DNA from 3 places in the Nonomuraea insulae genome. Region 3 is predicted to be linked to each of the others. Evidence: riboswitches for the same ligand, from Rfam matches in the RefSeq annotation. Region 3 holds a riboswitch; each other region holds the start of a gene.
The links. A riboswitch is a leader RNA that binds a small molecule or an ion and turns the genes downstream of it on or off. The one in region 3 is predicted to bind thiamine pyrophosphate.

Region 1 (9,977 bases), on a different contig from region 3:
GGCCGGGCGCGGGGTGGTCAGGCTGGCCGAGATCGACACCACGAACCTGCTGTTCAACGCGCCCGGCGCGGTGTCACTGACGGGCCTGGACGGGGACCGCGAGATCCCCCTCCTGCCCAGGACGCCGCTCCAGCCCGACACCCCGCACCGCTTCCGCCTCGACGGCCTGGAGCCGGTCACACACGTGCGCGTCGACATCCACCCGGACGGCGGCCTGGCCCGCGTCCGGCTCCACGGCCACCTGACCTGAGCCTCACTCCCAGCTGACCTGAGGCTCACGGCCACCCGGCCTGAGCCTCACCGGCACCTGGGGCCTGAGGCTCACTGCCATAGGACGACCGTGCTCTGCGGGGGCCGCTCGCTGTTGGGCAGCGGCCGCTGGAACTGCACCACGCCGCCGTTGCCCAGCCGCTGCACCTGCACCTTGAACCCCAGCGCCTCCAACTCGGCCTTGGCGTCGTTGACGTTCTTCCCGATCACCCCGGGCACCATGGCGAACTGCTGGTCGTCGCGGGCCTCGTTGTCACCCTGCCGGAACCAGTCGAGGATGTCGCCGCCACATCGCGCCACCGTGATCATGACCGGCGCGTTCTTGTCCACCTCGGACTTGGCCTTGGGTGTCTGGGCGATCACCGTGCACGGCTCGGCGTCGTCGTCCACCTCGTTGACCTGCACCTGGAAGCCCTGCCCGCCGAGGAAGCCGGCGGCCTCGTCCTTCGGCATCCCGGAGACGTCGGGCATGACGAGCCCGGCGCTGACGAAGATGGAGACCTTGGCGCTCTTCTTGACCTTCTCGCCCACCTGCGGCGAGGTGCGGATCACCTTGTCGCGCTCGACGTCCTGGTTGGCCAGCCGCCTGACGGACCCGACGGTCAGCCCGGCCTTGGCGATCGCGGCGCGGGCGTCGTTGCCCGTCATGCCCGACACGTTCGGCACGACGATGCGCAGAGGCCCGAGCGAGGGCACCAGCGTGACCGTCGAGCCCTTCTCCAACTCGGTGCCGGACGCCGGGTCGGTGCTGAGCACCAGGCCCTCGGGCACCTTCTCGTCGTACTGGCCCTCGGCCTTGCGCATCAGCAGGCCGACCCCGGTGAGGCTCTTCTCGGCCACCGCGAGGTTGTTGTCGGCCAGGTTGGGCACGGAGACGTATTCGGGCTGGGCGAAATACCAGCCCGTCAGCCCGACCGCCACCACCATCACCGCGGCCAGCGCCACCAGGAACCAGTTGGGCCGGAACCCGCGCCGCTGCTCCGGCATCTCCGCCCGCGGCTGGATCATCGTGTGCGAGGGGGACGCCTGCGGCATCGACTGCGCGCCGGAGAACGTGCGCGGCGGCTGGGCGTGGGACATCATCGGGCCGCTGCCCGGCGGGGAGGTCGTGCGCGGCAACATGCGGTGCGCGTCCACCGCCGCCACGAGCATCGCGGTCGCGTCGGCGGGCCGGTCGTGCGGCTCGCGGGCGGTCGCGTGCGCCACCAGCGTGTCGATCAGCGGATGCACCTCGTGCGCCACCGACGACGGGGCCGGCACGGTGTCGTGGACGTGCCGGTAGGCCACCGACATGGGCGTCTCGCCGTCATACGGCTGCTCGCCCGTCACCAGCTCGAACAGCATGATCCCGGCGGCGTAGACGTCGCTGCGCACGTCGGCGGCGCCGGTCATGACCTGCTCCGGCGCCATGTAGCCGATCGTGCCGATCATCACGCCGGTACGGGTCTGGTTGGTCGCCTCGATCGCCCTGGCCAGGCCGAAGTCGACGACCTTGACCCGGCCGTCGTCGGTCATCAGGACGTTCTCCGGCTTGACGTCGCGGTGCACCAGGCCCGCCTGGTGGGCCGCGCCGAGGGCGGCCAGAACCGGGATCATGAGCTCCAGGGCCTCGCGGGCGGGCAGCCTGCCGCGCTCGCGCAGGATGTCACGTAGCGTCCGGCCCGGGACGTATTCCATCGACAGGTAGACGACGTCGTTGTCGGTGCCCTGGTCGAAGACGTGCACCACGTTGGGATGAGAGAGGCTGGCCACCGACTTGGCCTCGCCGATGAACCTCCGGACGAACGCCGGGTCCTCGGCGAGGGAGCGATGCATGACCTTCAGCGCCACCGTCCGGTCGAGCCGGATGTCCAGCGCAAGGTAGACGGTCGCCATACCGCCCCGGGCGATCCGGCTCTCGATGCGATAGCGCCCATCGAGGAGCCGCCCGACCAGGGGGTCCGCAGTCGTCGTATCCACCCCGCTGAGTTTACGGGCGTTTTGCCACTGGGAGGGCCCGACCGCCCGAAACCGATGCGGAGACGTTTTCGTTGGAACGCCCCCGCACCCGCCCCACAGCCTCCCCGGCCACGCGCCACGCCGCCGTCACGGCGTCATCGGGGAGGACGCCTCCGCGTAGCGGCGGCGCGGGATGCGGCCCGCCTGCCGGGCCAGCCGCCCGGCCACCACCGCCCCCTTCATGGCCGTCGCCATGAGATCGGGCCGCTGCGCCCTCGTGACGGCCGTCGCCAGCAACACGGCGTCACAGCCCAGCTCCATCGCCAGCGCGGCGTCGCTGGCCGTGCCGATGCCCGCGTCGAGGACCACCGGCACGGAGGCCGCCTCCACGATGAGCTCGATGTTGTGCGGGTTGCGGATGCCCAGTCCCGAGCCGATCGGCGCGCCCAGCGGCATCACGGCCGCGCAACCGGCCTGCTCCAGCCGCCGCGCCAGCGCCGGGTCGTCCCCGATGTACGGCAGCACCACGAACCCGTCGGCCACCAGCCGCTCGGCCGCGTCGAACGTCTCGATCGGGTCGGGCAACAACGTCCGCTCGTCGGCGATGACCTCAAGTTTGACCCAGTTCGTGCCCAGGGCCTCCCTGGCCAGCCGGGCCGTCAGCACGGCCTCGCCCGCGGTGAAGCAGCCCGCCGTGTTCGGCAGCACCTTGATGTCGCGCCTGCGCAGCACGTCCAGTACGGAGCCGCGCGCCTCCGGGTCGAGCCGCCGCATCGCCACCGTGGTCAGCTCCGTGCCCGAGGCCGCCAGCGCCTGGTCGAGCACCTCCAGCGAGGGCGCGCCGCCGGTTCCCATGATGAGCCGGGAGGAGAACTTCTCCCCGGCGATGATCAGATCATCCACCTTGCACCGCCGTCAGAACCTCCACGCGGTCACGGTCGCTGAGCGCCGTCGTCTCCCAGGCGCTGCGGGTGACCACCTCGTCGTTCACGGCCACTGCCACTCCGGTGGTGGCCGGGGTCAATGTGTGTACGGCCTGCGCCACGGTCATACCGTCGGCCACCTCGTGCGTGGCCCCGTTGATGGTAAGAATCATGAAATTTCCCGAAATCTCCCTGGCGCGCACAACGCCGCCAGCTCGCTCTCCTCGCCCAGCAGGATGGCCGTCGTCAGCGGCGCCAGCAGCACCCCGCCCCGATGATGCCCAGTCGCGAACGTCAGCCCAGGCGTCCCGCTCGGGCCGATGACCGGCAGGTTGTCCGGTGTGCCCGGCCGCAGCCCGGCCACCACGTCGGCGACCTCCAGCTCGGTGACCCCGGGCACCAGCTCCCTGGCGTCGCGCAGCAGCTCGTAGAGCCCGCCGGCCGTCACCCTGGTGTCGAACCCCATCTCCTCCTGCGTGGCCCCGACCACCAGCTCGCCGTCACCCCGGGGGACGAGGTAGACGGACGAGCCGTGCACCGTGCCGCGTACACACCGGCCGAGCAGCGGCTGGGGCGACCGCAACCGCATGATCTGCCCCTTGACCGGCCGCACCGGCACCTCGGCCAGCCCAGCGCTCCACGCCCCAGCCGCCAGGACGACCCGCTCGGCCGCCAACTCCGACGGCATGCCTCCGGCTTCGAGCTCTTCCGGCGGCGCTAGACGTACTCCCACGACCGCGCCGCCCTCGTACAGCAGCTCGGTCACGCGGGCGCGCACCACGGGGACGCCCCGCCGCTCCAGCGCGGTCAGCAGCGCCGCCGTCACCCGGCGCGGATCCACCCAGGCGTCGCCGGAGGCCAGCAGCCCGCCACGCACGGACGGGGCCAGCATGGGCTCCAGCCAGCGGCACTCACGGCCGGTCAGCCGCTCGACCGGCAGCCCCAGCTTCTCCATGTACGCCGCCAGTTCCTCCAGCGCCGCCATGTCATCGGCCCCGAACGCGACGTCCAGCGTCCCCTCGGTCCGAAGATCCAGCCCCTCCACCGCGGCCGGCCCAGGGCCGGCGGCCTGCCAGCCGCGCCTGTCCGACCCGCCACCGGCACCGCGCCCGGCGTCCGTGCCCGGCCGGGCGTCTGCGGTCAGTCCGGCATCTGCGGTCAGTCCGGCGTCCGCGGTCAGTTGCGCGGCGAAGGCGGGCCAGCGGCGTAGCGAGGCCGCCCCCAGCCGCAGCAGCGGCGTCTCGGTGTAGGTCACCTCGCTGACCGGGGCCAGCATGCCCGCGGCCGCGTAGGAGGCGCCCTTGCCGGGCGCCGGGTCCACGACGGTCACCGGGTGACCCTGGCGGGCCAGTTGCCAGGCGACGGAGAGTCCGACGACCCCGCCACCAACGATCACATTCACCTGCGCTCCCTTCGCCGGCATGATCCGGATCAGGTGTCTTGCGGTCGAAGGCCCGACGAAGCCTTCCTCTCAGCCCGGTTACGGCCGGACTCCCGCGCGTCTTTCATCCACAGCCTACGGCCTCGGTGCGACGTCCAAGCACACCCCCCGTTATCGTCATCAACGTGAACCAAGTCGTGGTGGTGGGAGCGGGCCTGGCCGGAGTGCGCACCGTGGAGGCCCTGCGGGGGCGCGGATTCACCGGCCGGATCACCCTGATAGGCCAGGAGCGCCATCCTCCCTACGACCGCCCGCCCCTGTCCAAGGCCGTGCTGGCCGGCGATGCCGACACCAGTTTCGTCGAGACCGACCTCGAGGCCATGGAGGTCGACTTCTGGCCGGGCGTCAGCGCCAAGTCGCTGCGCGCGGGCGTCGTGGAGACCACCGAGGGCGAGGTCGCCTACGACGGCCTGGTCATCGCCACCGGCTCCGAGCCGATCAGATTGCCGGGCGACGGCCCTCAGCACGTCCTGCGCACCCTCGACGACGCCCACGAGCTCAGGGCCACGCTCGTCCCCGGCGCCCGCATCGTGATCATCGGCGCGGGCTGGATCGGCGCGGAGGTCGCCACCGCGGCCCGCCGCGCGGGCTGCGCGGTGACGGTGATCGAGTCGGCCCCCACCCCGCTCGCGACCGCCGTCGGCACCGAGATCGGTGCCCGCACCATCCCCTGGTACGACGGCATCGACCTGCGGCTCGGCACCATGGTCGACTCCGTCGACGAGGGCGGCGTGCGACTGGTGGGCGGCGAGTTCATCGAGGCCCACGTGGTCGTCACCGGCATCGGCGTACGCCCTGCCGTCGGATGGCTCGCCGACGCCGACATCGACCTGCACAACGGCGTCGTCACCGACGAGCACCTGCGCGCCTCGCTGCCGAACACGGTCGCGGTGGGCGACTGCGCCGCCTGGTGGTCGCGCCGCTGGGGGACCAGGCTCAGGGTCGAGCACTGGGACACCGCGCTCAACGCCCCCGAGGTCGCCGCCGCGACGCTGCTGGGGGAGGATGCGGTGTACGATCCGGTTCCGTACTTCTGGTCGGAGCAGTTCGGGCACATGGTGCAATATGCCGGGCACCATCCCGCGGGCGACCGGCTCATCTACCGAGGCGAACCCGAGGGCAAGTGGTCGGCCGTCTGGCTCACCGCCGACGACACCCTCGCCGCGGTGCTCGCCGTGGACCGGCCGCGCGATCTCGTCCAGGGTCGCCGGATCATCGGCGCAGGACACCGCCTGGACGCGGAACGCCTGGTAGATCCACAAGTCGTTCTACGAGATTGTGTTGTTTGAGCAAGCACGGCATGTGGTAGTTGTGGTTTCGTGACGCTTTCTGTTGCACAGATCGACCGGGAGACCGAGCAGCTCGTCGAAGAGTGGCTCACACTCCCCGAAGTGGCTAAGTGCCTTGACCTTTCGATCGGGCGGGCCAAGCAACTCCTTAAGGACCACAAGCTCCTCGGCGTGCGCCGTGGGAGCGGCGGGCCACAGGTGCCCGCGGTGTTCCTCGATGGAAAGGACGTGATGAAGGGCCTGCCCGGCACACTTACCGTGTTGCAGGACGCCGGCTACGACGATGTCGAGTCGCTACGCTGGCTCTTCACCCCCGACGAGTCCCTGCCAGGATCGCCCATAGACGCGATCAAGGCCGGCCGTCATACCGAGGTCAAGCGGCGTGCCCAAGCCCTCGGTTTCTGAGGCCCGCCTCTATCTCTGCACAGACGCTCGCCGCGACCGCGGCGATCTGGCAGAGTTCCTCGATTCGGTGCTGGCCGGGGGCGTGGACATCATCCAGCTGCGGGAGAAGGGCCTGGAGGCACGCGAAGAACTCGCGCTCCTGGAGGTCTTCCGCGACGCCTGCGACCGGCACGGCAAACTGCTGGCCGTCAACGACCGGGCGGACATCGCCTACGCCGCCCGGCCCGACGTGCTCCATCTGGGGCAGGACGACCTTCCTGTGACGGTCGCGCGAGAGATACTCGGCGACGACATCGTCATCGGACGGTCCACCCACTCCTCCGCCGAGGCCTCCGCCGCGGCTGTGGAGGAGGGCGTCGACTACTTCTGCTGCGGCCCCACCTGGCCCACACCCACCAAGCCGGGCCGCCCGGCTCCCGGCCCGCCGCTGCTGCGGCACGCGGCGTCGCTGGGCTCCTCGCGGCCGTGGTTCGCGATCGGCGGCATCGACCTCGTCAATCTCGACGAGGTCATGTCGTACGGGGCGAGCCGGGTGGTGGTGGTACGCGCGATCACCGACGCCGACGACCCTGGTGCGGCGGCGGCGGAGTTCGCCAAACGCCTGTCGGCCCGCTGACTACCCGAGACGCCCGCCACCCCGGCGGGCGTCTCGGCCCACAACGCCGTTCCCATGCCACGACGGCAGCCAAGGTCTGTCGGCTTGCCCGCTGTCCGTGCGGTCCAGGCGCGGGTCAGGTCTTGCGGGATGTGGCGGCGATGGCCAGGTCCGTGAGTGCCGTGCGGGAGCCGGGTGTGACCGGGGCCGGGTCGAGGGCGGCGAGCGCCTCACCCAGATAGTCGCCGATCAGGTCCTCGCACTCCTGCAGCGCGCCGGTGTCGTCGATGATCTGCCGCAACGCATCCACCCCCCGTTCGTCCAGCTCGGGATCCCCCAGCAGCCGCCGCACCGTCTCGGCCTCGGCGGGGGAGGCGGCGGCCAGGGTGCGGGCCACGAGCATCGTGCGCTTGCCCTCCCGCAGGTCGTCCCCCGCGGGCTTGCCCGTCTGCGCGGGGTCGCCGAAGACGCCCAGGATGTCGTCACGGAGCTGGAAGGCGATCCCGACGCGCCGGCCGTACCCGGTGCAGAGGTCGTCCATCCAGGGCGCGAGCTCGCGGGCGGCGAGCACGAGGCCGAGCCTGAGCGGCTGCTCCACCGAGTATTTGCCGCTCTTGTAGAGCGCCACCCGCAGGGCCGAGTCGAAGGTGTTCTCCCCGTGCGCCTGCTCCAGCAGGTCGAGGTACTGCCCGCACATCAGCTCGGTGCGCATGTGATCGTGAACGGGCTGGGCCGCCTCCAGCGACTCGGGCGGCAGCCCGCTGGCCCGCCACATCTCGCCCGACCAGATCAGCAGCAGGTTGCCCAGCAGGATGGCCGCGCCCTCGCCGAACTGCCGCGCCGAGCCGTGCCAGCCGGCCTTCTCGTGCATCGCCTGGAAGCGGCGGTGCGCGGACGGCATGCCCCTGCGCAGGTCGCTCTTGTCCATCACGTCGTCGTGCACCAGCGCGCTGGCCTGCAGCAGCTCCAGCGAGGCGGCGGCGGTGAAGATGCCCGGCACGTCGGTGCCCCCGGCGCCGCGCCAGCCCCAGTAGCAGAAGGCCGGCCGCAGCCGCTTGCCCCCGGACAGCAGCGCGTCGGCCGCCATGCGCAGCGGCGCGAACTCGGGATCGCCGCCGGCGGGCAGCTGTCCTTCGACGAACTCTCCGAGGGCACGCTCCACCTGCGTGCGCAGGGTGTCCAGGCCGGCGGCGTCAGTGGTCATGCCATGAGACTAATGGCCGTGGGCAAGGGTGCGGATCTCCAGGTGCCGCTCTGACCCGCTGGTCTGGGAGATGTGGCGGTAGCCTTGGTCCATGGCGCTTGGTCGATCCCCCATCCGTCCGGAACGTGTCCCCACAGTCCGCGACTTGCTCGCGGCCGGTGGCCGATCGTTCTCGTTCGAGTTCATGCCCCCGAAGAACGACGAGGGCGAGCGGCAGCTCTGGCGTGCGATCAGAGAGCTGGAGTCGTTGCGTCCGACCTTCGTGTCGGTGACGTACGGCGCCGGCGGCACCACCCGCGACCGCACGGTCGACATCGTCGAGCGGATCGCCCACGACACCACGCTCACGCCTGTGGCGCATTTCACCGCGGTCAACCACTCGATCCGCGAGCTGCGCCACCTCGTGGGCCGCTTCGCGGACGCCGGCGTGCGCAACATGCTGGCGGTGCGCGGCGACCCGCCGGGTGACCCGACCGCCGAGTGGGTGCAACACCCTGAGGGTGTGCTCTACGCCGAAGACCTCGTGCGCCTGATCAGGCAGGTGGGTGACTTCTGCGTCGGCGTGGCGGCCTTCCCCTACAAGCACCCGCGCTCGCCGTCCATCGAGTCCGACACCGACTACTTCGTACGCAAGTGCGAGGCGGGCGCCGACTACGCGATCACGCAGATGTTCTTCGAGGCGGAGGACTACCTGAAGCTGCGCGACCGGGTGGCGGCCAGGGGCGGTCAGACGCCGATCATCCCGTGCGTCATGCCGGTCACCCGGATGGGCACCATCGCGCGCTCCGAGCAGCTTTCCGGGGCGCCGTTCCCGCCGGCCCTGGCGGCCCGGTTCGAGGCCGTCAAGGACGACCCGGCGGCGGTGCGGCGGCTGGGCATCGAGCACGGGGTCGCGATGTGCCAGCGGCTGCTCGACGAGGGCGCGCCGGGGATCCACTTCATCACGTTCAACCACTCGAGCGCGTCGCGTGAGGTGTTCCAGCGGCTGGAGCGGGTGCCCCAGTCGGCCTGAGGCGAAGGGAAGCCCGCCATCCGCCCGCAGGGGGACCGGGCGGGTGACGGGCAGGGAACTCCGGTCGGTCGGTAAAGGGTCGGCTACTTTCTGTAATGAAAGTTGCCCCACGATCATGCCCGATAAACCCTCAGGTCAGGGGCAGGGGGCGGCCCGCGATCGCGTACTCCTCGTGGCCGCCCGGGAAGACGAACGCCGTCAGCAGGTCATGGAAGCCCATGCTGGCGTAGAGGTGGCGGGCGGCCGTGGGCCGGTCATGGGTGGACAGCACCGCGGAGCGCTCGCGGCGGCCGGCGCACAGCGTGCTGATCATGGCGCGGCCGATGCCCTTGCCCTGGTAGTCGGGGTGCACGTGGATCTCGGCGAGCTCGAACGCGTAGCCCATCCAGGCCTCGGCCGCCGGCTGGCCCAACTGGCCCGACAGGCCCCTGGAGACGACGTCGTGCCACCACTGCCCGGGCGCGCCCCGGAATCCGTACGCGAATCCGACAGTTCGGGGTTCCAGCGCATCGGGGGATGAATCACGCATTTCTGCGAAATAACACTGGAAATGGGGATATGTCCCGTGATTTCGCATGATGGTCTTGCGGCCGGTGATCTGGTCCTCCGGCGGGTTCATCGCCGCCGTGTAAATGCCGATCACAGTCTCAAGCCGCTCGGTGAACTCGGCCGGCCCGGCTCCGCGAAACTCGATCACCCGTCGCACACTACTCGACGTCAACCGGCCTACCCCCGGTGATGCGCACGAGCTCGTCGAACGTCGTCGGGAACACCGTGAGCGGATGCCCACCGGCCGCCCACACCACCTCGTGCTTGCCCAGCCAGTTGTCCACCAGGGTGCGCACGGGCGCGGGATGCCCGACGGGGGCCACGCCGCCGATGGGCTGACCGGTGGCGGCG
Region 2 (9,977 bases), on a different contig from region 3:
TGCTCAACGTGGGCACAGCCGGAATCGCGGCGTTCATCGGCTCAGGCGGGCTCGGCGACCTGATCACCGCGGGCGTCAGCACGCAACGCAGCCTGGTGCTGATCACCGGGTGCGTGCTGATCGCGGTGCTGGCGCTGATCATCGACTGGCTGGGCGGGCTCGCACAACGTCTCCTGTCTCCGAAGGGTCTGTCGTGAGGGTCGTCATGGCCGTGCTGCTCCTCCTCGCCGTCACGGCGTGCGGGTTGCGGCCCGCCTCGTCGTTCGTGCCGCCGGTCGAGCCGGGCAGCATCCGGCCGATACCCGCGCTGGAGGGCACGACGGTGCGGGTGACGTCCAAGGAGTTCACCGAGCAGCTCGTCCTCGGCAAGATCGCGGTGCTCGCCCTCACCGCCGCCGGGGCGGACGTGATCGACCAGACGAACGTGCAGGGCAGCGTGAACGCCCGCGCCTCGCTGACCCGCGGCGACGCCGACCTGATGTGGGAGTACACCGGCACCGGCTGGGTCACCTACCTCGGGCAGTCCAAGCCGATCCCGGACCCGACCCAGCAGTATGACGCCGTACGCGACCTGGACCTGCGCGAGAACGGCATCGTCTGGTTGCCCCCCGCCCCGCTGAACAACAGTTACACGATCGGCGTCACCCGGGCCACGGCCGAGAAGTACGGGCTGAAGACGATGTCGGACATGACGAAGATCCCCGTCGGGCAGCGTACGTACTGCGTCGACCACGAGACCTTCGGCCGCGACGACGGCTTCCTCGGCATGCTCAAGGGCTACGGCCTGCAGTACGGCAAGGACGTGCCGGCCGGGAACGTGAAGCGGGTGTCGGTCGGCGTGTTGTACAACTCGGTCGCCAGCGGCCAGTGCGCCATGGCCATGGTCACCACGACGGACGGCCGGGTCAAGGCGCTCGACCTGGTGCTGCTGGAGGACGACCGGCACTTCTTCCCGCAGTACAACGCGGCGGTGACCATGCGGCGCCAACTCGCCGACGCGCATCCGGAGATCGCCAAGCTCTTCGCCCCGATCAGCGCGAAGCTGACCGACGACGTGATCCGCGAGCTCAACGCCAAGGTGGACGTGGACGGCGGCGTCCCCGTGCTGGTGGCCCGCGACTGGCTCAGGTCACAGGGTTTCGTGAAGTAGCTCCCGGGCCCGCTGCGGGCCCGGGAGGCGACACACACCGGGTCAGGCCCGGCCACCGTCCTTGATGGACACGATCGAGGCGGTCTGGAACTTCTTGTGCCCCTTGCCGTTGCCCCCGACGACCGCCGTGTAGTTCTTCGTGGTCCAGCTCAGGCTGTACTTGATCTTGAGCTTGTGCTTGGTTTTGCACCGGTTGTGCCAGTAGACGGTCACCGAGGAGTTGCCGTCGCCATAGGACCAGGCGAAGCACCCGGCCACACCCCGGTGGACGTCCGCCGAGGCCGGGGCGGCGCCGAGCCCGACTCCCAGGCCCGCGGCGACGACGGACGCGGCGGCGAAGGCCGCCACACGGTTGCGGATGGACATGAAGAATCCCCCTCTTCCGGTGATCATGGGCATCCCGGCGACATCTCGTACCGGGTATGTCTGCCACGTTGCCACCGGAAGAGCGGCAGGCTCCAGCGATCTTTGTCCAGGTCACGACTCTGGACATTGGACAAAGGGCTACTCGACGTAGAGTTCGCCGCCGAGCCGCCTGAACTCGGCCGCCTTCTCCGCGTAACCCGCCTGCCTGATGTCGTGGCTGAGCTTCATCGAGCAGAACCTGGGCCCGCACATCGAACAGAAGTGCGCGGTCTTGGCGGGCGCGGCGGGCAGGGTCTCGTCGTGGAAGGAGCGCGCCGTGCCGGGATCGAGCGACAGGTCGAACTGGTCCTCCCAGCGGAACTCGAAGCGCGCGTCCGACAGCGCGTCGTCCCACGCCTGCGCCCGCGGATGGCCCTTGGCGAGGTCGGCGGCGTGGGCGGCGATCTTGTACGTGATCACGCCCGTCTTGACGTCGTCCTTGCCGGGCAGGCCGAGGTGCTCCTTGGGGGTGACGTAGCAGAGCATGGCCGTGCCGAACCAGCCGATCATGGCAGCCCCGATGCCCGAGGTGATGTGGTCGTAACCAGGGGCGATGTCGGTAACGAGCGGGCCGAGCGTGTAGAACGGGGCGTCGTCGCAGAGCTCGCGCTGCAGGTCGACGTTCTCCTTGATCTTGTGCATGGGCACGTGGCCCGGCCCCTCGATCATCACCTGGACGTCGTGCTCGCGCGCGATCCCGGTCAGCTCCCCGAGCGTGCGCAACTCGGCGAACTGGGCCTCGTCGTTGGCGTCCGCGATCGACCCCGGCCTGAGCCCGTCGCCGAGCGAGAACGACACGTCGTAGCGGGCCAGGATCTCGCACATCTCGGCGAAGTTCTCATGCAGGAAGCTCTCGCGGTGGTGCGCGAGGCACCAGGCGGCCATGATCGAGCCCCCGCGTGAGACGATCCCGGTCTTGCGGCGGGCGGTGAGCGGCACGTACGAAAGCCGCACCCCCGCATGAACGGTCACGTAGTCGACGCCCTGCTCGCACTGCTCGATCAGCGTGTCGCGGTAAACCTCCCACGACAGCGCCTCGGGACGGCCTTTCACCTTCTCCAGCGCCTGGTAGATGGGCACGGTTCCGACCGGGACGGGCGAGTTGCGCAGGATCCACTCGCGGGTCTCGTGGATGTCGTCACCGGTGGACAGATCCATGATCGTGTCGGCGCCCCACCGGGTGGCCCAGGTCATCTTCTCCACCTCCTCCTCGATGGAGGAGGTCACGGCGGAGTTGCCGATGTTGGCGTTGATCTTCACCAGGAAGTTACGGCCGATGATCATCGGCTCGGACTCGGGATGGTTGACGTTCGCGGGGATGATGGCCCGGCCCGCGGCCACCTCCTGCCGGACGAACTCGGCCGCGACCCCCTCGCGCACGGCCACGAACTCCATCTCCCTGGTCACCAGCCCGCGCCGGGCGCACCCGACCTGTGTGACCGGTTCGCCCGCCTCCCGGCGCTCGCGGATCCACGGCTCACGCGGGCGCGGCAGCCCCCGCCCGAGGTCCGGCTCGAAGGAGGGGTCGGTGTACGGGCCCGAGGTGTCGTACAGCGTGACCGCCGAGCCGTCGGACAGTCGCACCTGCCTCATGGGCACCCTCAGGTCACCGAGGTAGGTCTTGGAAAAGCGCGCGCCACTCATCGCGCAAACTCCCTTCGCCGGCATTATCCGGAGCAGGTTCTGGCGGTCGGCGGCTGTCAGCCGTCCTCTCAGCCCGGTCCACACCGGGCTCCCGCGTTGGACGGCGGTGATCGTACCCACGCCGGGCCCCGGCCCAAACCAGCACGGCGAGGTTTGGCGATCGCCCTGAGCGGTACGGTCCCCATCAGGGGGAACATGAGAAGAATCGCCGCTGTCGCAGGACTACTCGTCGTGATGGCCGCGTCCGGCGCAACCGCAGCCGCCGGGGACGGCATGGATCAGCACGAAGTCAGCCAAGAGCAGTACGACACCATGATCGCCCAGTGCCGCTACTCCGACACGGGGAAGGCGAAATGCCGTGCGGCGGTCAGAGAGATGTACCGCATCGGCGAGGCCGACCACCAGCTCGACTGCCGCACCTACTCCGGCGTGTCGGTCTGCGGCACGCTGCGGCTCAGCAAGTCCGAGCGCGCGTGCACCCGTGACTCCGAGGCGAAGGGGATCGCGTCGCGCCGGGCCGAGGTGGAGTGTTACGCACAGTGATCATCGTGGGGGTTGACGGCTCCCGCACCGGCCTGGAGGCGGCCGCCTGGGCAGCGGCCGAGGCCGCGCTGCGCCAGACGCCACTGACCGTGGCGCATGCCGTGCCGAAGTGGGTGTGCGGAGAGACCGTCCGCTACGCCGAGGTCGCCCGGTGGATGCGCGAGGGCGCCAACACCGTGCTCGCCGCCGCCCAGGACCGGATCCAGCGGGAGTGGCCGCGGGTGCGGGTGGAGGGCCTGCTGCTGCCGGGCGATCCTCGATCCGCGCTGATCAAGGCGTCGGAGGGGGCCGAACTGCTGGTCGTGGGCAGCCGAGGGATCGGTGGTGTACGCGGGCTGCTGGTCGGGTCGGTCGCCTATGGAGTGACGGCGCACGCGCGCACCGACGTCGTGCTGGTCCACGAGTTGCCCCTCTCCCCGCGCGGCGAGATCGTGGCCGGGACCGACGGCTCGCCCGGAGCCGGGCGGGCGCTGGAGTTCGCCTTCGCCGAGGCCGAGTTGCGGGGCGCGCGGCTGCGTGCCGTACAGGCGTGGGCCTGGCCCCATGCCGGCGGTTTCGAGCCGGCCGACCGCGAAGGCGAGCAGGACGTGCTGCGGCGGCTGAAGGAGTCGCTGGCCGGGCACCAGGACCGGCATCCCGGGGTGGACGTGGTCGCGGAGGTCGTGCACGGCCATCCGGTGGAGGTGCTCAAAGAGGCGGCCGTGGGTGCGGACCTGCTGGTGGTCGGGTCGCGCGGGCACGGACAGTTCGCGGGGATGCTCATCGGCTCGATCAGCCAGGCGCTGCTGCACCACGCCCCCGGGCCCCTCGCTGTCGTACACGGCTGAAAGTTACATCCATCCCCCCAGGTCATGCTCTCCGCGATGATCGCCCGCTTCCCGTCACCGCCGCGCGATCCTACGATCTGCGCAGGCTACGACGGGAGAGCAGACGATGCGCAAGACCGGCTCCGTGCTGGCCGCGATGCTGGCCCTGGCCGCGGCGGTGTTATTCGCCACCACCGCCACGGCCAGCGCCGCCGCCACCAGGATCATGCCTTTGGGCGACTCGATCACCGGATCCCCCGGCTGCTGGCGGGCCCTGCTCTGGAACCGCCTCCGGAGCACCGGCTACACCAACATCGACTTCGTGGGCACGCTGCCGCCGCAGGGCTGCGGAGTGGCGCACGACGGGGACAACGAGGGCCACGGCGGCTACCTCGCCACCAACATCGCCGGCCAGAACCTGCTGACCGGCTGGCTCTCCGCCACCAAGCCCGACGTCGTCCTGATGCATCTCGGCACCAACGACGTGTGGAGCAACATCGCCCCTGCGACGATCCTCAGCGCGTTCACCACGATGGTGAACCAGATGCGGGCCAGCAACCCCGCCATGAAGATCATCGTCGCCAAGATCATCCCCATGAACCCGTCCAGCTGCGCGGACTGCGCCCAGCGAGCCGTGAACTTCAACAACGCCATCCCCGCCTGGGCCTCCGCGACCACCACCCAGCAGTCGCCGATCACGGTGGTCGACCAGTGGGCCGGGTTCAGCACGGGCACGGACACCTACGACGGGGTGCACCCGAACGCCGCGGGCGACCAGAAGATGTCCGACAAGTGGTACCCGGCCCTGGTGAACGCCCTGTCCGGCATCCCCACCTCCACGCCTACCGTCACCCCTACCGTTCCGCAGGGGGGCTGCGCGGCCACGTACAAGGCCACCGGTCAGTGGCAGGGCGGCTTCCAGGGTGAGGTCACCGTCAAGAACACCGGCACCGCGGCGACGAGCGCCTGGACGGTGGGGTGGACGTTCGCGAACGGGCAGCAGATCACCCAGATCTGGGGCGGGACGCTGGGCGGGAGCGGGTCCTCGGTGACGGTGCGGAATGTGAGCTGGAACGGCACCCTGGCGCCCGGCGCCTCGACCACGTTCGGCTTCCTGGCCTCCTGGAACGGCGCCAACACCGCCCCTACACCCAGTTGTTCGCTGTGATCGCCAGCGCTCAGTCGTTCACCGTGATCGCGGCCAGTCTGGGCGCCGTGATCGCGGCCAGTCTGGGCGCCGCGAGCCGCACGTAGTCGTCGGTCGCCAGCGCCACGGAGCGGTCGAGGCGGGCGGCGTTGAAGTACAGCTCGGGCTGGTCCAGCAGCGACGGATCGGCGACCAGCTCGAGCCTGGGGTCGTAGCTGAACGGCAACACCGTCCCGCTCACACTCCCGGCCAGCTCCTCGGCCTTCTCCTTGCCGGCGAAGGCCACGTATGTGCCGTCGTGCAGCGCCTTGACCGCCTGCAGGTCGAGCCGGGCATCCCCGGGCACGACGGCCAGCACGTGCCGGGTCTGCTTCTTGCCTACCTTGACCATCACGATCAGGCACTTGGCCGCCTGCGACACGTCGTGCCCGCGCAACGCGCTGACCTGCTCGGTACGCCCCTCGGGCGCGTGGTCGATCACCCGGTAACGCGCTTTCGCGGCCTCCATGTCCCCGATCAAGCGCTCGTAAGCGGGATACGGCTCACCAGTCACTGCCCAACAACTCCTTCGCCGCCGCGATCCGTTCCTCGTCGCGCTGGTAGAACACCCACTGCTTGATCCTCCGGCCACGGATCAGCCCCGCCTTGGCGAGCACCTTGAGATGCTCGCCGCAGGTGGGCTGGCTCACGCCGAGCTTCTCGGCGATGAACAGCGAACAGACGCCATCACGTACGAGGTCGCCGTCGCGTTGCGGCGGGAAATGCCGCTCGGGATCACGCAACCACTCCAGGACCAGCAGCCTCTTGTCATTGGCCAGCGCCTTGACCAGGTCGATGTCCAGCACCAAGGCATTATGGCAATTAGCTAATTCCCTGTCCAGCTTGCCCTACTTGGAGGCGGTCACCACGGGAGGCCCTTCACTGGCCTGCACCAGCACGAACCCCTGCCCCCTGAACGCCAGCTGCATGGCCTCCCCGCTCCCCCGCCCGATCAACGCCCCCGCCTTCATCGTCCGGTTGACCCCGACCTGCAACGACGTACTCCAGCAGACCGCCGACTGACCATCCGCGAACGTCGGCATGCGAGCCGCGTCGAGCAGCACCGGCGTGCCGTGCGTGGTCACCGCCACCCACCCCGTCCCGGTGACCGTGGTGTTGAACAGCCCGCCGGCCGCCACCCCCGCCCCCTGAACCCGCTGAATGTCCCAGGTGAGCTGCGGCTGGAACGCCAGCAGGTTGCGTCCGTTGACCGTGATGCCCTCGTTCTCCAGGAAGAACAGGTGGATGTCGTCGGCATTGTCAGCGAGATAGAGCAGGCCCTGGCCGCGTACGCGCATCAGCGAGGTGCCCTCACCCGACATGGCCTTCTTGAGAAACTTCCCGAGGCCGCCCGCGCCCTCGTAGTCGAAGTCCATCTGCCCCTGGAAGGCCACCATGGAGCCCTGCTTGGCCAGCACTTCTTGCGGCAGCTGGACGCGGAGCATCTTGCCGTTCTCCAGGGAGAATCCTGGGGGCAACTGCTGGGGGTCGAGATTACCGAAAATCGAGCTACGCACGTTTTGAAGCCTTTCGCGAGAGATGTTGCGGCCAGCGTACGGAAGATCCGCCAACCGCGTACCGCACCCGCTAGGACCGCGTACGTGCTCGTTAGATACACGCCCGCCAGAGACGCGCCGTTAGTTACGTGCTCGCCAGAGACACGCCCGTTTGGATACGTGCCCGCGCCCGCCCATCGTGTGCCGCAGCACCTACAGCCGTCCGGGACCGCTAGATAGAGCCCATTGAAGCCGACCCCGTTGGAGCCGACCCCGTTAGAGCGACCCCGTTAGAGCCGACCCCGCGCTTCCTCTACGGACCGCATGACCCTTCCGGCCCCCTCCGCGAGCACCTCTGCCTCATCGAGCAACACGACCGCGTCACCCCGCCGCCCTTCGTCCACCGCGACATGCGCCAGCCCGACCAGATTGGCCGCCACCCCAGCGGAGAACCCGACCTCTTTCCGCAACCGTACGGACTCCTCCAGCCGCTCCCGCGCCCCCACCAGCCGCCCGGCGACATGCTCGGCGATGCCTAGGTGGCGCAGGGCGTACGAAAGGGTCAGCTTGTCACCGGCCTGCTCCGCCAGCTCCCGAGACCGCTCCAACGCCGGCCGCGCCGCCTCATGGTCCCCCCGAACCACCTGCAGAAACACCCCCACCCAGAACAGCCCCTCGCCTTCCCCCCGAACATCCCCCAGCCCCCGATAAAGCCGCACAGCCGTCTCGAACAGCTCCAGCTCCCGCTCCTGAGCCGGCTCCCCATCGAGGAACCGCGCATGCATCAGCCGCCCCCGAGCCACCGCGAGATCAGCCTCAACCTGATCGAGCTCCCGCTCCGCACCGACCACCCCGCCGCCATCACCGGCAAAAACGGCCCTCTCGTACGCCAGCCTGGCCCGCTCGATCCGCCCCATCCGCGACCCACCCCACCCATCAGGAGCCCGCGCGCCAAACCCAGCCCAATACAGAAGCCCGCAAGCCCAACCCACCAGATCAGTAGCCCGCGAGCCTAACCCACCCAGACACCCGAAATCAGAGAAAACGCCCGCGCTTCCTCACAAATCCCACACCAGGGAACAGGACCAACCCCTGACCACAAACCCACGCTCCGAGACCAACGCCGCCAGCCACCATCCCGACTGGCCGGGACCGGCACCGACACCACTTGCCCCACTCAGTTCCGACTCCCCGCCGCCAGATCCCGCACAACCTGAATCAGCTCAGCCGGATCGAACGGCTTGGTCAGGTAGGCATCCACCCCGATCCCCAACCCCCGCACCCTGTCATCGTCCTGAGCCCTGGCCGTGATGAGCACGACCTTGATGTGACTGGTGGCCTCCTCCGTACGCAACCGCTGCGCCGTGGTCCACCCGTCCAGGAAGGGCATCATCACGTCGAGCGTGATGACGTCGGGCATGACGTCGAGCACCCGCTCGAGACAGTCCTGCCCATCCGTGGCAGTCACGACCTCGAACCCCTCCAGGTTCAGATTGACCGCGATCAGCTGCCGAATGACCTCGTCGTCGTCTACGACCAGTACTTTCCCAAGAACCTCGCCCACGGGCGCAAAGTTAACCTGTAGCGGGGCGGTCACGGGGGGTTTCACCAGAAGTGTTCAAGGACCTTTATCTGGTGCCGAGTGGTGCCCAGATGCTGGTAGCCTTAACACTCGTCGAGCCCCCTTAGCTCAGGGGATAGAGCACCGGCCTCCGGAGCCGGGTGCGTAGGTTCGAATCCTACAGGGGGCACACGATCTTGACCGGCGGTTCAGGCCGCTGACCAGGGCAAACATCGCAGGTACGGGCGGGCCTCCAGTCTCACGGAGTCCCGCCCGTTCTCGTTGAAGCTCGCTGGTTGTGGACCAGTTGTGGACCATGATCGAGCTTCCATCTGAGCCTCGAACGGCGAGGCGGCTCCATGTCACCTGTGCTTCCCAGATGCGGTTGAGATCGGCACGGGTCAGCAGATCCCTATATCGCCCAGGTGCTGATCACTCGTCGGCGGCCACGATCAATGCGAGATCGCCTGTGGTGCGCTGGATGGCGACGAACTCGTGGCGGTCGGCATCGAGCCCGCCCCAGTCGTGGAAACCAGCCCCCCCCCCCCCGACCGAGGGCCTTGAGCCGGTAGCGACTGGTTGGCGGCGCCCGGAAGGCCTCGCGCTCCAGAGCGGGGCCTGCAACTGCTCGGAATGTCGTCTTGTGACGACCGCAGGCACCAACACGGCGGTCATGGCCGATGCGTCGACCGATTCCTAGGCGTGAGTGGTGAGCGCTCCAGCCAGCACGTGCCGTCGCTGATCAGCGTCGCCTCTGTCCGCCTATTTCAAGCTCCACTGATCGATGCAGTGCGCAGTCGATGCAGTGATGTCATGACCGGATGAGACTTTTCTCCACGGTTTCAAGGCCGGACCGCCTGCGCCGGCCCGGCGCTCGTGGCGGCTTCTGCCCGCGCTGCGACTCTTCGGCCGGTCGCGGTCAGCACCGCCACACGCTCAATGAGAGCGCTATTCATCCACTCCAGAATTCACTCAATCTCAGGAGAGATGCCACAACCTTATCAAGAGCCTCTCTGAGGCCTAAAATTGCGCAGCCGGGCACGAAAAGGACAGCGTTAATGGCGGCTCACCCAAAGCGAGTAAGCCTAGTCCGTGCCGCCCAGCCTCCTGCACCTTGCTGGTCGTCGTGCCGCCACGACTTCAGCTATACGTACCGCGACGCTCCTAGCATCTTCATGTTCCCAAG
Region 3 (9,977 bases):
GGGAAGCCGGATCTCGAACCGGCACCCCGGCCCGTCGTTGACCACCCCGATCTCCCCCTCGTGCGCCTCCACGATCCCCTGCGCGATGGCCAGCCCCAGCCCGGCCCCACCGTCGGCGGTAGGAGTACGAGCGGCCTCCCCCCGGAAAGCCACCTCGAACACCCGAGGCAGATCCTCCTCAGGTATCCCCCCACAACAATCGGCAACCGACAGACAGGCCATCCCCTCGGCATCCACTTCGGCCCTGAGCACCACGGTCCGATCCGACGGCGTGTGCCGGATGGCGTTGACCACCAGATTCCCCAGGGCCCGGCCCAGAGCGCCCGCGTCGGCCTCCACAGGTACGGCCGCAGCCGCCTCCGCCGTGAGCACCACCCCCTTGGCCCGGGCGAGCGGCTCCGCTCCCGCCAGCGTGTCGGCCACGAGATCCGCCAGGCCGATCCTGGCCCGCGACAGCCGCAGCGCCCCCGCGTGGATCCGCGACAGCTCGAACAGGTCGTCCACCATCGCCGACAGCCGTTCCACCTCAAGCTTGATCTGCCCGTGATAGCGCGCCACCGTCGGAGGGTCGCTCACCACCCCGTCCTCGAGCGCCTCGGCCATCGCCCGCATCCCGGCCAGCGGCGTACGCAGGTCGTGGCTCACCCACGCCACCAGCTCCCGCCGTGCCTCCTCAAGGGCCCGCTCACGCGCGTACGCCTCCTCCAGGGTGTTCGCGATCGTCTGCAGCTCCGCCGGCAACCCCCGCGGCGCCACGAACGGCATCTCGCGTACGGCCGCCACCAGCCGCCTGCTCTCCCCGACCACCCTCCTGGCCAGCACGAACGCGACCCCAAGCCCCACCAGCCCGCCCACGGCCACCACGCTCAGCACGAAGTCCTTGGTCGACCCCTCGATGATCATCTTGTTGATGATCGCCACGACGCCGGCCAGCGTGGCCGCCACGGCGACCACCACGACCACGGCCAGCATCACCCCGATGGACCGGGTACGCAGCCGCCACATCACCCAGATGCCCGCCAGCGAGATGAGCAGCCCCAGCCCGGCCGTCACGGCCACGACCATCGGCAGGTCACCGGCCGCCACGGTGGGCGGAACCGGCGCGAACGCCATCACGCGCCCTCCAAGGGCTCGTACCGGTACCCGACCCCCCACACCGTGACGATCCTCCGCGGCTCGGTCGGGTCCGGTTCGATCTTCTCCCGCAGCCGCCGCACGTGCACCGTCACCGTGGAGGAGTCCCCGAACGACCACCCCCACACCTGGTTGAGCAGCGCCGACCGGCTGAACGCCTGCCGCGGATTGCGCATGAGGTAGGCCAGCAGATCGAACTCCCTGGCGGTCAACATCACCTCGTCCCCCCGCAGCCGTACCTCATGGGCCCCCACGTCCACCACGAGATCGCCGTCCCGCAACACCCCGGTGCCACCGGTGACGGAGGCGCCCCGCGCCCGCCGCAGCACCGACTGCACGCGCAGCGCCAGCTCACGCGGGCTGAACGGCTTGGTGACGTAGTCGTCGGCCCCGGTCTCCAGCCCGACCACCCGGTCGATCTCCTCACCGAGCGCGGTCAGCATGATCACCGGCACCGGCCAGCGCTCCCTGAGCTTCCTGCAGACCTGCAGCCCGTCGATCTTGGGCAGCATCAGGTCGAGCACCATGAGGTCGGGCGGATGCGCCAGCGCCCTGCGCAGGGCCTCGACGCCGTCGCCCACGCACTCCACCTCGTGCCCGTCGCGCTCCAGATATCGCGCCACGACCTCGGAGACCGTGGGATCATCGTCCACTACCAGGATGCGCGTGTTCACCTCTTCACGGTACGGCGGGGCCGCCCGGAAGTGACATGTACGTCATGGCTTCGTAAGGCTCGCGGATCATTACCCGAAGACGTACGGTTGCCTCATGAGTAAAGTCGTCATGCTCGTCATAGGGACCCTGCTGGGTCTCTTCGTGCTGTTCACCTTCGTGCTGCCCATGCTGGCAGCCCTGCTCAAGCTTGTCCTGATCGTCGGCGTGATCGCCCTCATCGCGTTCGTCGCGGTCACCGTGATCGGCAAGTCCTCCCGCTCGAGCTGATGCACCTCCTGTTCGATCCGTGGCTGGCGGGGATCACCATGATGGCGATCCTGCTGCTGGCCGCGTGGGCGGCCACGTTGCTGCCCACCCTCAGCGGGGAGTCGCCGAGCTTCCCGCTGACCTACGCGCGCCGCTCGGCCTTCCAGCGGCAGCGCGATCCTGACGCGGCAGGTCGTTCGCGTCCACGAGCGCCTTAGGCGTGCCCCGCTTCCCGTCAAGCGGGGCTTTCTCCATGAGTGAGCCCCTTCCCTTCCCGAGAAACAGGGCTCATGATCGATTCTCTTGTCACGTTCGTCATCGGCATGTCCGGGGGTAGCGCCGCCCTCGGGATCGTGCTGTTCACGCTGGCCGTACGGCTCCTGCTGCTGCCGCTCAACGTGCGCCAGGCCCGTACGACGAAGATCCGCGAACGCCTCGCACCGAAGCTGCGGGAGTTGCAGAAGCGTTTCGGGCGCAATCCCGAACGGCTGTCCAAGGAGCTCAACGCGCTCTACGCCAAGGAAGGCACCTCGCCGTTCGCCGGGTTCCTGCCGATGCTGGCGCAGTTGCCGTTCATGTGGCTGATGTACCGGGTGGCGACGCACCCGACCGCACTGGCCGGCCACACTCTGTTCGGGGCTCCGCTGGGTCAGCAGGTCGCCGGGGCGGTGGCTAATTACGGTCTGGTCAGCATGCCGATTTTGGTCTTTGTATCGGTCATCCTGCTGGTCATGGCGGTGGCGTGGTTCTCCGCAAGGCAGATCAAGGTCGCCGAGGAGCAGCCGGAGCTGATGAAGAAGATCATGCCGCTGCTGCCGTACGGCTCGGTGCTGGCCGCGCTGGTGCTCCCACTGGCGGGCGCGCTCTATCTGCTCGTCTCGACGGCGTGGGCCGTCGGCGAGCGGGCCGTGCTCGCTAGCCGGCCTCTCTGAGTGCCGCCACCTGCCCGTTCACCGACTGACTGGGGGCGGGCAGGATGGCCCAGACCGTCGTCGTGTCCCCGTCGTGCCTGACCCCCCAGCTCTCCGCCACGTATTCCACGATGCCGAGCCCCCGGCCCCCGAGCGAGGACAGGGTCGGGCGTCCCGCCCGCGGCTCGGTCGCCGCACCCCCGTCGCTCACCGCCACTTCGATGTGATCGTCGCTACGCAGCCATGCCACCCGGACCATGCCGGAAGGCAGGGGGTGCGCGTGCCGCAGCGCGTTGCTCAGCAACTCGCTCACCACGAGCACCGCATCATCGATCGCGGCGGAAAAGACCCCACTGTCCTGCAGATCAGTACTCAGACGCTGGCGGGCGACGGCAACGCTGGACGGCGCGTACGGCAGCAGCACCACGCTTGACACACCCACCTCCCCGTTACCCGTGCCCCCCGCGGGAACACTCCCCGGTACGACCGAAATGCCCCGTTACTCGATCCCAGAAACCGCATCTCGATCACAGCTTGTACACATTGGACGATAGATCAGCGCAACCGTGACCACCTCGTTACCGCATCGGTGTGTCGGATCCGATAGGGGTCGCACACCTGAGCACGAGTCGCATTCTGGTGCCACCCCCCGGTCGCGGATGAGCGCTGACATCTCCCCCTTGTGCCCTCGCGAGGCTGCGGACGATGTAGAGACCGAGCCCCACTCCACCAAACCGTCTTCTGTCCCCGCTGTCCACCTGGACGAATCTCTCAAAGATCCGCTCCCGGTCAGCCGGGGCGATACCGACTCCCTCATCCTCGACGACCACAACAACGTTGTCGTCTTCCGGCCAGGCCGCCACGTTGATCAACCCGCCCTTCGGCGAGTACTTGAACGCGTTCTCCAGCAACTGCCCCAGGATGATGTCCGTAGCCAGCGGGTCACCCAGCACGTACGGCAGCCCGCCGGAGACGTCCACCTCCACCCGGTGCACGTCCGACAACTCGGGCAGCCCCAGGGTGGCCGCCTCGATCCGCTGGGCCAGGTCGAACTCCTCGATCCGCACCTTGAGCTCGTCGGCGCCCGCCCTGGCCCCCAGCAGCAGGTGGTCCATCAGCTCGCCCAGCGACCTGGCCCGCTCGGCGATCGTGTGCACGGCCGAGCGCCGCTCGGAGTCGCTCATCTTGTCCCAGCGCGCGTCCAGCGTGCTGGCGAACCCCCTGACGATCGTGATCGGCGTACGCAGCTCGTGGCTGGTCGTGGCCAGGAACAGGTCCTTGGCCTCCTCCAGTTCCTTGGCCGTGGTCACGTCGCGGAAGTCCACGACCACCTCGCCCGTCTCCTCGATCTGCGCGCTCACCACGTCCAGCCACCGCCCGTTGTCCATCTGGAAGGTGACCTTCTCGCCGTCGATGGGCAGCGGGAACGGCGGCGGCCCGCCGATGACGGACTCGGCGGGCAGCGCGGTCAGCCCGGCGGCGGCCGGGTTCCACCGCACCACCTGGCCGGCGTGGTCGAGCACGGCGATGCCGTCCGCGCTGGCGTCGAACACGGCCCGCTCGTGCGCCCGCTGCCGCACCGCCTCCTGGTAGGCGACCGCGTTGCCGACCGCGATGCCCGCGTGCCCGGCGAGCAACTCCAGCAGCTCCAGCTCCAGGTGACCGGGCGTGCGCCGGGAGAACAACGCGTAGAGGGCGCCGTACGGGCGTCCGCCCACGGCCGCCAGCCCCAGCGCGATCGTGTGCAGGCCGCCCAGCCGCGCCCACACCAGGTCGCCGAGCCCGTCGGACTCCAGCATGACGGTCTTGCCGGTGCGTAAGAGCTTGTCCACCAGGCTCGTCCGCAGGTCGGTGGTGGTGCCCCTGATCGAGTCGGGCAACTGGTAGGTGCTCACCAGTCGCAACCGCTCACCCTCGATGAGCACGAACCCGCCCGCGTCGGCCCCGGTCAGCTCGGTGAGGTTGGCCGAGATGCGATCGAGCACGGCGGACAGCTCAAGCTCGGAATTGATGTCGCCGACCACGTCGGTCAGCCGGCGCACGAGCCTGGCCCGGCGCGCCATCCGGTTCCTGGCCAGCTCGTCGGCCTGCGCCGGGTGGTAGACGCACACGTAGCCCGCCACGGCGCTGCCCAGCCGCAACGCGCTGATGTCCACCCGCAGGTCGAGCAGGTCTCCGTCGCGGTGCAGGCGTTTGGTGCGCAGCGACACCGGGTCGCCGGTCCGCACGCGCTCCAGCACGCCGTTGTGCTCGGCGCTCAGCTCGTCAGGCACCATCGGCGCCCGCCGCCCGAGCAGCTCCTCCGCCGTCCATCCGAACATGCGTTCGGCCGCGGCGTTCCACACCAGCACGCTCTCGTCGCGGTCGAGCGCCACGACCGCGTTGGGCGAGCTGGCGAGCACCGCGCGAGAGATCTCATCGTCACTACCGGCCCATTCGTCCCCCACTCCTCCATAGTGCACGTGGCGCGGTGGGTACGTCGGGCGATCCGTCCGATACGCTGCGGTCACGGTGATTCCCGACGGGCAGGAGGGTGAGGGTATGTCGAGCAACGATCTCGATGCCCTGCTGAGGGTGACCTCCAGCACCTATCGGGGTGACACATTCCCTGACATCGCCTTCGGCACCTACGACGGGGCCGTGGGCAGGCTGGTGCTGGCCGTGACGGGCAAGGGCCTCGCGGCCTGCAGCTTCGAGGCGGAGAACGACGTCTACGAGTTGGTCACCAGGCATGTGGGCAGCTTCATCGGGCCCGACGCCAGGCGGCTCGACCCGGTGCGCAGAGAGCTGGACGCGTACTTCTCCGGGCGGTTGCGCGCGTTCGCCACGCCGGTGGACCTGGCTCTTGCGACCTCCTTCGCCCGTACGGTGCTGCAGAAGACCATGGCGGTCCCCTACGGCACGACCACGACGCTGGAGGCGATCGGCGAGAGCATCGGCCGGCCGCGCGCGCTGCGGGCGATCGGCAACGCGCTGGCCTCCAACCCGCTCTGCGTGATCGTGCCCTGCCACCGGGTGGTGCGCGAGGACGGCGTGCTCGGCGACTACGCGGGCGGCGCGCACGCCAAGCAGCACCTGCTCAACGTCGAGCAGCGGAGCGCCGCAGCAGGCCGATGAGCAGCGTCACCAGCGCGGCTGCCAAGGCCCCGCCGAGCGCGCCGTTCATCCACGGCTGCCGGGTGAAGCCGATGGCCTCGCGCACGCCGTTCCACAGCGCGTCCCATTCGGGGACCGTCGGCGTCGAGGTCGTCAGCCAGTAGGCCACGAAGCCCAGCGCCCACGGCACCAGCATCGACCAGCGCGAGGGCGCGTTCTCCGCGGTGTTCCAGCGGCCGGCGCCGCCCAGCACGAAATACTCCACGGCGAGCACCGCGAACATCGGCACGAACACCGCCCCGATCACACCCAGGAACGCGCCGTAGGAGTTGACGTCGGCGACCAGGGCGATCAGCACGGTGAGCACGCCGATGACGACGGAGAAGACGCGCCGGTCCATGCGCGGCATGAGGTTCTGCAGCGAGACCGTGGTGGAGTAGACGTTGGCGAAGGACTGGTCGGTCTCGCGCAGCACCAGGATCCCGAAGAACAACGCGCCGAGCGGCACCGCGACGAACGCGCCGAACACCGACCCCGCCTCCGCCCCGCCCGCGATGGCCACCGCGTACACGCCCAGCCCCAGACACGCCACCTGGGCCAGCGTGTAGCCGCCGACCACGCCGGTGAAGGCGGCCCGGCCGGAGCGCGAGTGGCGGGCGAAGTCGGCGGCCATCGGCACCCACGACACCGACAGCGCGATCACGTAGTCCACCGCGGCGGGGAAGGCCGTCCAGGTGCCGCCCTCGTGCGTGGGGGCCTCACGCAGGAAGAACACCGCGAACCAGACCATCGCCACGATCACGCCGACGGTGACGTACCGGCGCAGCAGCCGGATCGACCCGAGCGGCCAGATCGTCAGCGCGGTGGTGAGCACCCCCGCCACGATCACCCACACCTGGTACGGGACCGAACCGAAGATCGCGGTGGCCCCCTGCGCGATCACCCAGAGCTCGAAGGCTCCCCAGCCGAGCATCTGCACGATGTTCAGCACCGTGGGCACGTAGGAGATCCTGGCCCCGAACAGCCCGCGCAGCAGCACCATGGCGGGCTTGCCCTCCCGCGTGCCAGGGATGGCGGACAGCCCCACCATGGCCGTGCCGATCAGGCTGCCGACCACCGTCGCCACCAGCGCCGCGGCCAGGCTGAGCGGGGCGTTGCCGAGCGGGTCGAGCAGGAACAGCGCTCCGGAGAAGCCGAGCAGGCTGACCCCCAGGTTCGCCCAGAGCGCACCCTGGTCGAGCACCCCGAGGGTCCTCGGCGCCGTGCCTTCGAGGGTCAGAGGGACTTCTTCGACGCCATGCGTCATCGCGCACTCCCTACGCCGGCATTACCCGGACAGGTTCAGGCGGTCGGCAGCGGATTTCTAGCTGCCCTCTCAGCCCGGCGACCCCGAGCTCCCGCGACGATCTGTAGTTGGCGCCCTCATCATGCCTCAATGGCGACTAATCCGCCATAGTGGGTGACTTCACGCCACGAAGGGCGGCTGTCCCGTCTCGCTCACCATCGGCCGGCGCGCGGACTCCCACGACTGCATGCCGCCCCCGACGTTGATCGCGTCGCGCCCGATCTGGTTGAGCCAGGCCGCTACCTGCGACGAGCGGCCGCCCACCCGGCAGACGACGTAGACCGTGCGGTCGTCGGGGACCTCCTCGACCCGGCCCTGGATCTGGGTCATGGGGATGTGCACGGCCTCGGGCGCGTGCCCCGCCAGCCATTCGTCCTGCTCACGGACGTCGAGCAGGTAGGCGTCGGAGGGAACGGCGTTGGCCTCGATCTCAGGAACGGTCATGACTCCATCATCTCGCGGCGAGGGAGTGCCGTCGTCTGGAGGAGGAGCGACGGCGGCATCTGGCGACCGAGCCCGCCTCACGGAGTGAGGCCATGAACACGCGCGTCGTAGGTGGCACGCGCCGCGGCGATCTCCCCCTGATGCTGCTCGGTCCACGTGACCAGGGACTTGATGGTCTGGTGCAGCGTACGGCCGAGCGGTGTCAGCGCGTAGTCCACCCTGGGCGGCACGACGGGATAGACCGTGCGGCTGACCAGCCCGTCGCGTTCGAGCTGACGCAGGGTGACGCTGAGCATGCGCTGGCTGACGCCGTCGATCTCGCGGCGGAGCTGGGTGAAGCGCAGGCTCTGGCAGTCGAGCAGGGCGATGACCAGCAGCGACCACTTGTCGGCGATGCGGTCGAGGATCTGCCGGACCTCGCAGTCCTCCCTGGTGTCCCACTGGCGTACGTCGTAGTCGTCGTCCATGGTGCCTTCGCAGTAACTGAGTGACCTCAAAGTGCCGTCTTCCATGACATTTCATGCTGGCCCATGATGTGGACGGTTACAAGAGATAACTGACATGCCGAGAAGTAACCGGGGGTTTGTTGTGTCTGTCCCTGCCCGCTCCTGGGGCGTACTGATCATCTTGTGCGGGGCCATCTTCCTTGAGGGCATCGACGTGGCCATGCTGAACGTCGCCCTTCCGTCGATCCGGGCCGACCTCGGGCTGTCCACGGGCATGCTGAGCGGGGTCGTGAGCGCGTACGTGCTCGGTTACGGCGGTTTCATGTTGCTCGGCGGCCGGGCGGCCGACCTGCTGGGCCGGCGGCGGATGTTCCTGCTCTGGCTGGTGGTGTTCCTGCTCTTCTCCGGGCTCGGCGGCTTCGCGGACGAGGGGTGGGTGCTGCTGGTGGCCAGGTTCGTCACGGGGGTGGCCGCCGCGTTCATGACGCCCGCCGGGCTCTCACTGATCACCACGACCTTCCCCGAGGGCCCGCGGCGCAACCGGGCCCTGCTGATCTACGCGGGGACGGCGGCGGGCGGGTTCGCTCTCGGGCTGGTGATCGGCGGCCTGCTGACCGCGATCGGCTGGCGCTGGGTGTTCTTCGCCCCGGTCCTGCTGTCGCTGGCCCTCCTGATCGCCGCGATCCCCCTGCTCAAGGAGCCGGCCGCGGAACGCCGCCCGGCCGGGGGCTTCGACCTCGTGGGCGCGGTGAGCATCACGGGCGCGATGATGGCGCTGGTCTACGGCGTCGTACGCCTGGAGCACCCGTCCGACGGCCTGCCCCTGACGGTCGCGGCCTTCGCCGGCGGCCTGGCCCTGCTGGCGGTCTTCATCGCCGTCGAACGCCGCTCCGCCACTCCTCTGGTCCGCCTCGGCCTCCTGCGCTCGGGCCCGCTGGTCCGGGCGAACCTGATGGCGGCCCTGCTCACGACCTCGTTCTTCGGCTTCCAGTTCCTGATCACGCTCTATCTCCAGGAACTGCGCGGCTGGTCCGCCATCCAGACAGGCCTGGCCCTGCTGGCGGCCGCCGCCGACGTGGTGCTCGCCCCGACGCTCACGCCGTGGCTGGTCAACCGCTACGGCAACGCCAGGGTGGTGCTCGGCGGCCTGGTGTCGGGGCTGCTGGCGTACGCGTTGTTCCTCGGGGTGGGCCTGGACTGGACGTACGCGGCCATGTTGCCGTCGATGTTGCTGATCGGCCTGATGTTCGCCTTCGTCTACGGCCCGCTGACGATCGTGGCCACCGACGGCATCGCCGAACACGAGCAGGGCCTGGCGGGCGGGCTCATCAACTCCTCGTTCCAGTTCGGCGCGGCCCTGGGCCTGTCGATGGTGACGGCGGTCAACGTGGCGGCCCTCGGCCAGGCGTCGAGCGCGGAGGCCGGGCTCGACGCCATGCGCACCGCCCTGGTGGTGCCCGTGACGGCCACGCTGCTGGCCGCGGTCATCGCCGTCGCCGGCCTGCGCACCCGAGCCCGGCGGCAGGTGCTGAGCGCTACTTGAGCAGCTTGGACAGGCGGCGGTCGGCCAGCGGCTTGCCGCCTGTCTGGCAGGTCGGGCAGTACTGCAACGAGGAGTCGGCGAACGAGACCTCCCTGATCGTGTCGCCGCACACGTCGCACGCCTGCCCGGCACGGTTG

Region 1: linked by a shared signal. The riboswitch ahead of ACFPZ3_RS43350 (FAD-dependent oxidoreductase) and the one ahead of ACFPZ3_RS05780 (purine-cytosine permease family protein) in region 3 are both predicted to bind thiamine pyrophosphate.
Region 2: linked by a shared signal. The riboswitch ahead of thiC (phosphomethylpyrimidine synthase ThiC) and the one ahead of ACFPZ3_RS05780 (purine-cytosine permease family protein) in region 3 are both predicted to bind thiamine pyrophosphate.

What each region holds. Positions count from the first base shown of each region.
Region 1 covers NZ_JBHSPA010000057.1:18,359-28,335, forward strand. The annotation lists gene alc (allantoicase) at 1-250, shown strand, start outside; gene pknB (Stk1 family PASTA domain-containing Ser/Thr kinase) at 322-2,229, opposite strand; gene ACFPZ3_RS43340 (thiazole synthase) at 2,356-3,111, opposite strand; gene thiS (sulfur carrier protein ThiS) at 3,104-3,304, opposite strand; gene ACFPZ3_RS43350 (FAD-dependent oxidoreductase) at 3,301-4,554, opposite strand; TPP riboswitch at 4,523-4,639, opposite strand; gene ACFPZ3_RS43355 (NAD(P)/FAD-dependent oxidoreductase) at 4,698-5,861, shown strand; gene ACFPZ3_RS43360 (Rv2175c family DNA-binding protein) at 5,892-6,266, shown strand; gene thiE (thiamine phosphate synthase) at 6,244-6,882, shown strand; gene ACFPZ3_RS43370 (polyprenyl synthetase family protein) at 6,998-8,065, opposite strand; gene metF (methylenetetrahydrofolate reductase [NAD(P)H]) at 8,157-9,077, shown strand; gene ACFPZ3_RS43380 (GNAT family N-acetyltransferase) at 9,208-9,774, opposite strand; gene ACFPZ3_RS43385 (YbaK/EbsC family protein) at 9,785-9,977, opposite strand, start outside.
Region 2 covers NZ_JBHSPA010000108.1:78,534-88,510, forward strand. The annotation lists gene ACFPZ3_RS60560 (ABC transporter permease) at 1-197, shown strand, start outside; gene ACFPZ3_RS60565 (glycine betaine ABC transporter substrate-binding protein) at 194-1,150, shown strand; gene ACFPZ3_RS60570 (hypothetical protein) at 1,193-1,516, opposite strand; gene thiC (phosphomethylpyrimidine synthase ThiC) at 1,655-3,199, opposite strand; TPP riboswitch at 3,192-3,304, opposite strand; gene ACFPZ3_RS60580 (hypothetical protein) at 3,395-3,742, shown strand; gene ACFPZ3_RS60585 (universal stress protein) at 3,748-4,569, shown strand; gene ACFPZ3_RS60590 (cellulose binding domain-containing protein) at 4,676-5,716, shown strand; gene ACFPZ3_RS60595 (YbaK/prolyl-tRNA synthetase associated domain-containing protein) at 5,727-6,248, opposite strand; gene ACFPZ3_RS60600 (ArsR/SmtB family transcription factor) at 6,238-6,540, opposite strand; gene ACFPZ3_RS60605 (AIM24 family protein) at 6,583-7,251, opposite strand; gene ACFPZ3_RS60610 (tetratricopeptide repeat protein) at 7,521-8,147, opposite strand; gene ACFPZ3_RS60615 (response regulator transcription factor) at 8,408-8,794, opposite strand; tRNA gene ACFPZ3_RS60620 (tRNA-Arg) at 8,910-8,981, shown strand; gene ACFPZ3_RS60625 (very short patch repair endonuclease) at 9,877-9,977, opposite strand, start outside.
Region 3 covers NZ_JBHSPA010000008.1:68,832-78,808, reverse strand. The annotation lists gene ACFPZ3_RS05820 (sensor histidine kinase) at 1-1,113, opposite strand, end outside; gene ACFPZ3_RS05815 (response regulator transcription factor) at 1,113-1,808, opposite strand; gene ACFPZ3_RS05810 (hypothetical protein) at 1,903-2,076, shown strand; gene ACFPZ3_RS05805 (DUF6412 domain-containing protein) at 2,076-2,273, shown strand; gene ACFPZ3_RS05800 (YidC/Oxa1 family membrane protein insertase) at 2,346-2,987, shown strand; gene ACFPZ3_RS05795 (ATP-binding protein) at 2,971-3,402, opposite strand; gene ACFPZ3_RS05790 (ATP-binding protein) at 3,545-5,413, opposite strand; gene ACFPZ3_RS05785 (methylated-DNA--[protein]-cysteine S-methyltransferase) at 5,508-6,083, shown strand; gene ACFPZ3_RS05780 (purine-cytosine permease family protein) at 6,046-7,368, opposite strand; TPP riboswitch at 7,358-7,473, opposite strand; gene ACFPZ3_RS05775 (rhodanese-like domain-containing protein) at 7,528-7,851, opposite strand; gene ACFPZ3_RS05770 (winged helix-turn-helix transcriptional regulator) at 7,929-8,363, opposite strand; gene ACFPZ3_RS05765 (MFS transporter) at 8,440-9,840, shown strand; gene ACFPZ3_RS05760 (Fpg/Nei family DNA glycosylase) at 9,833-9,977, opposite strand, start outside.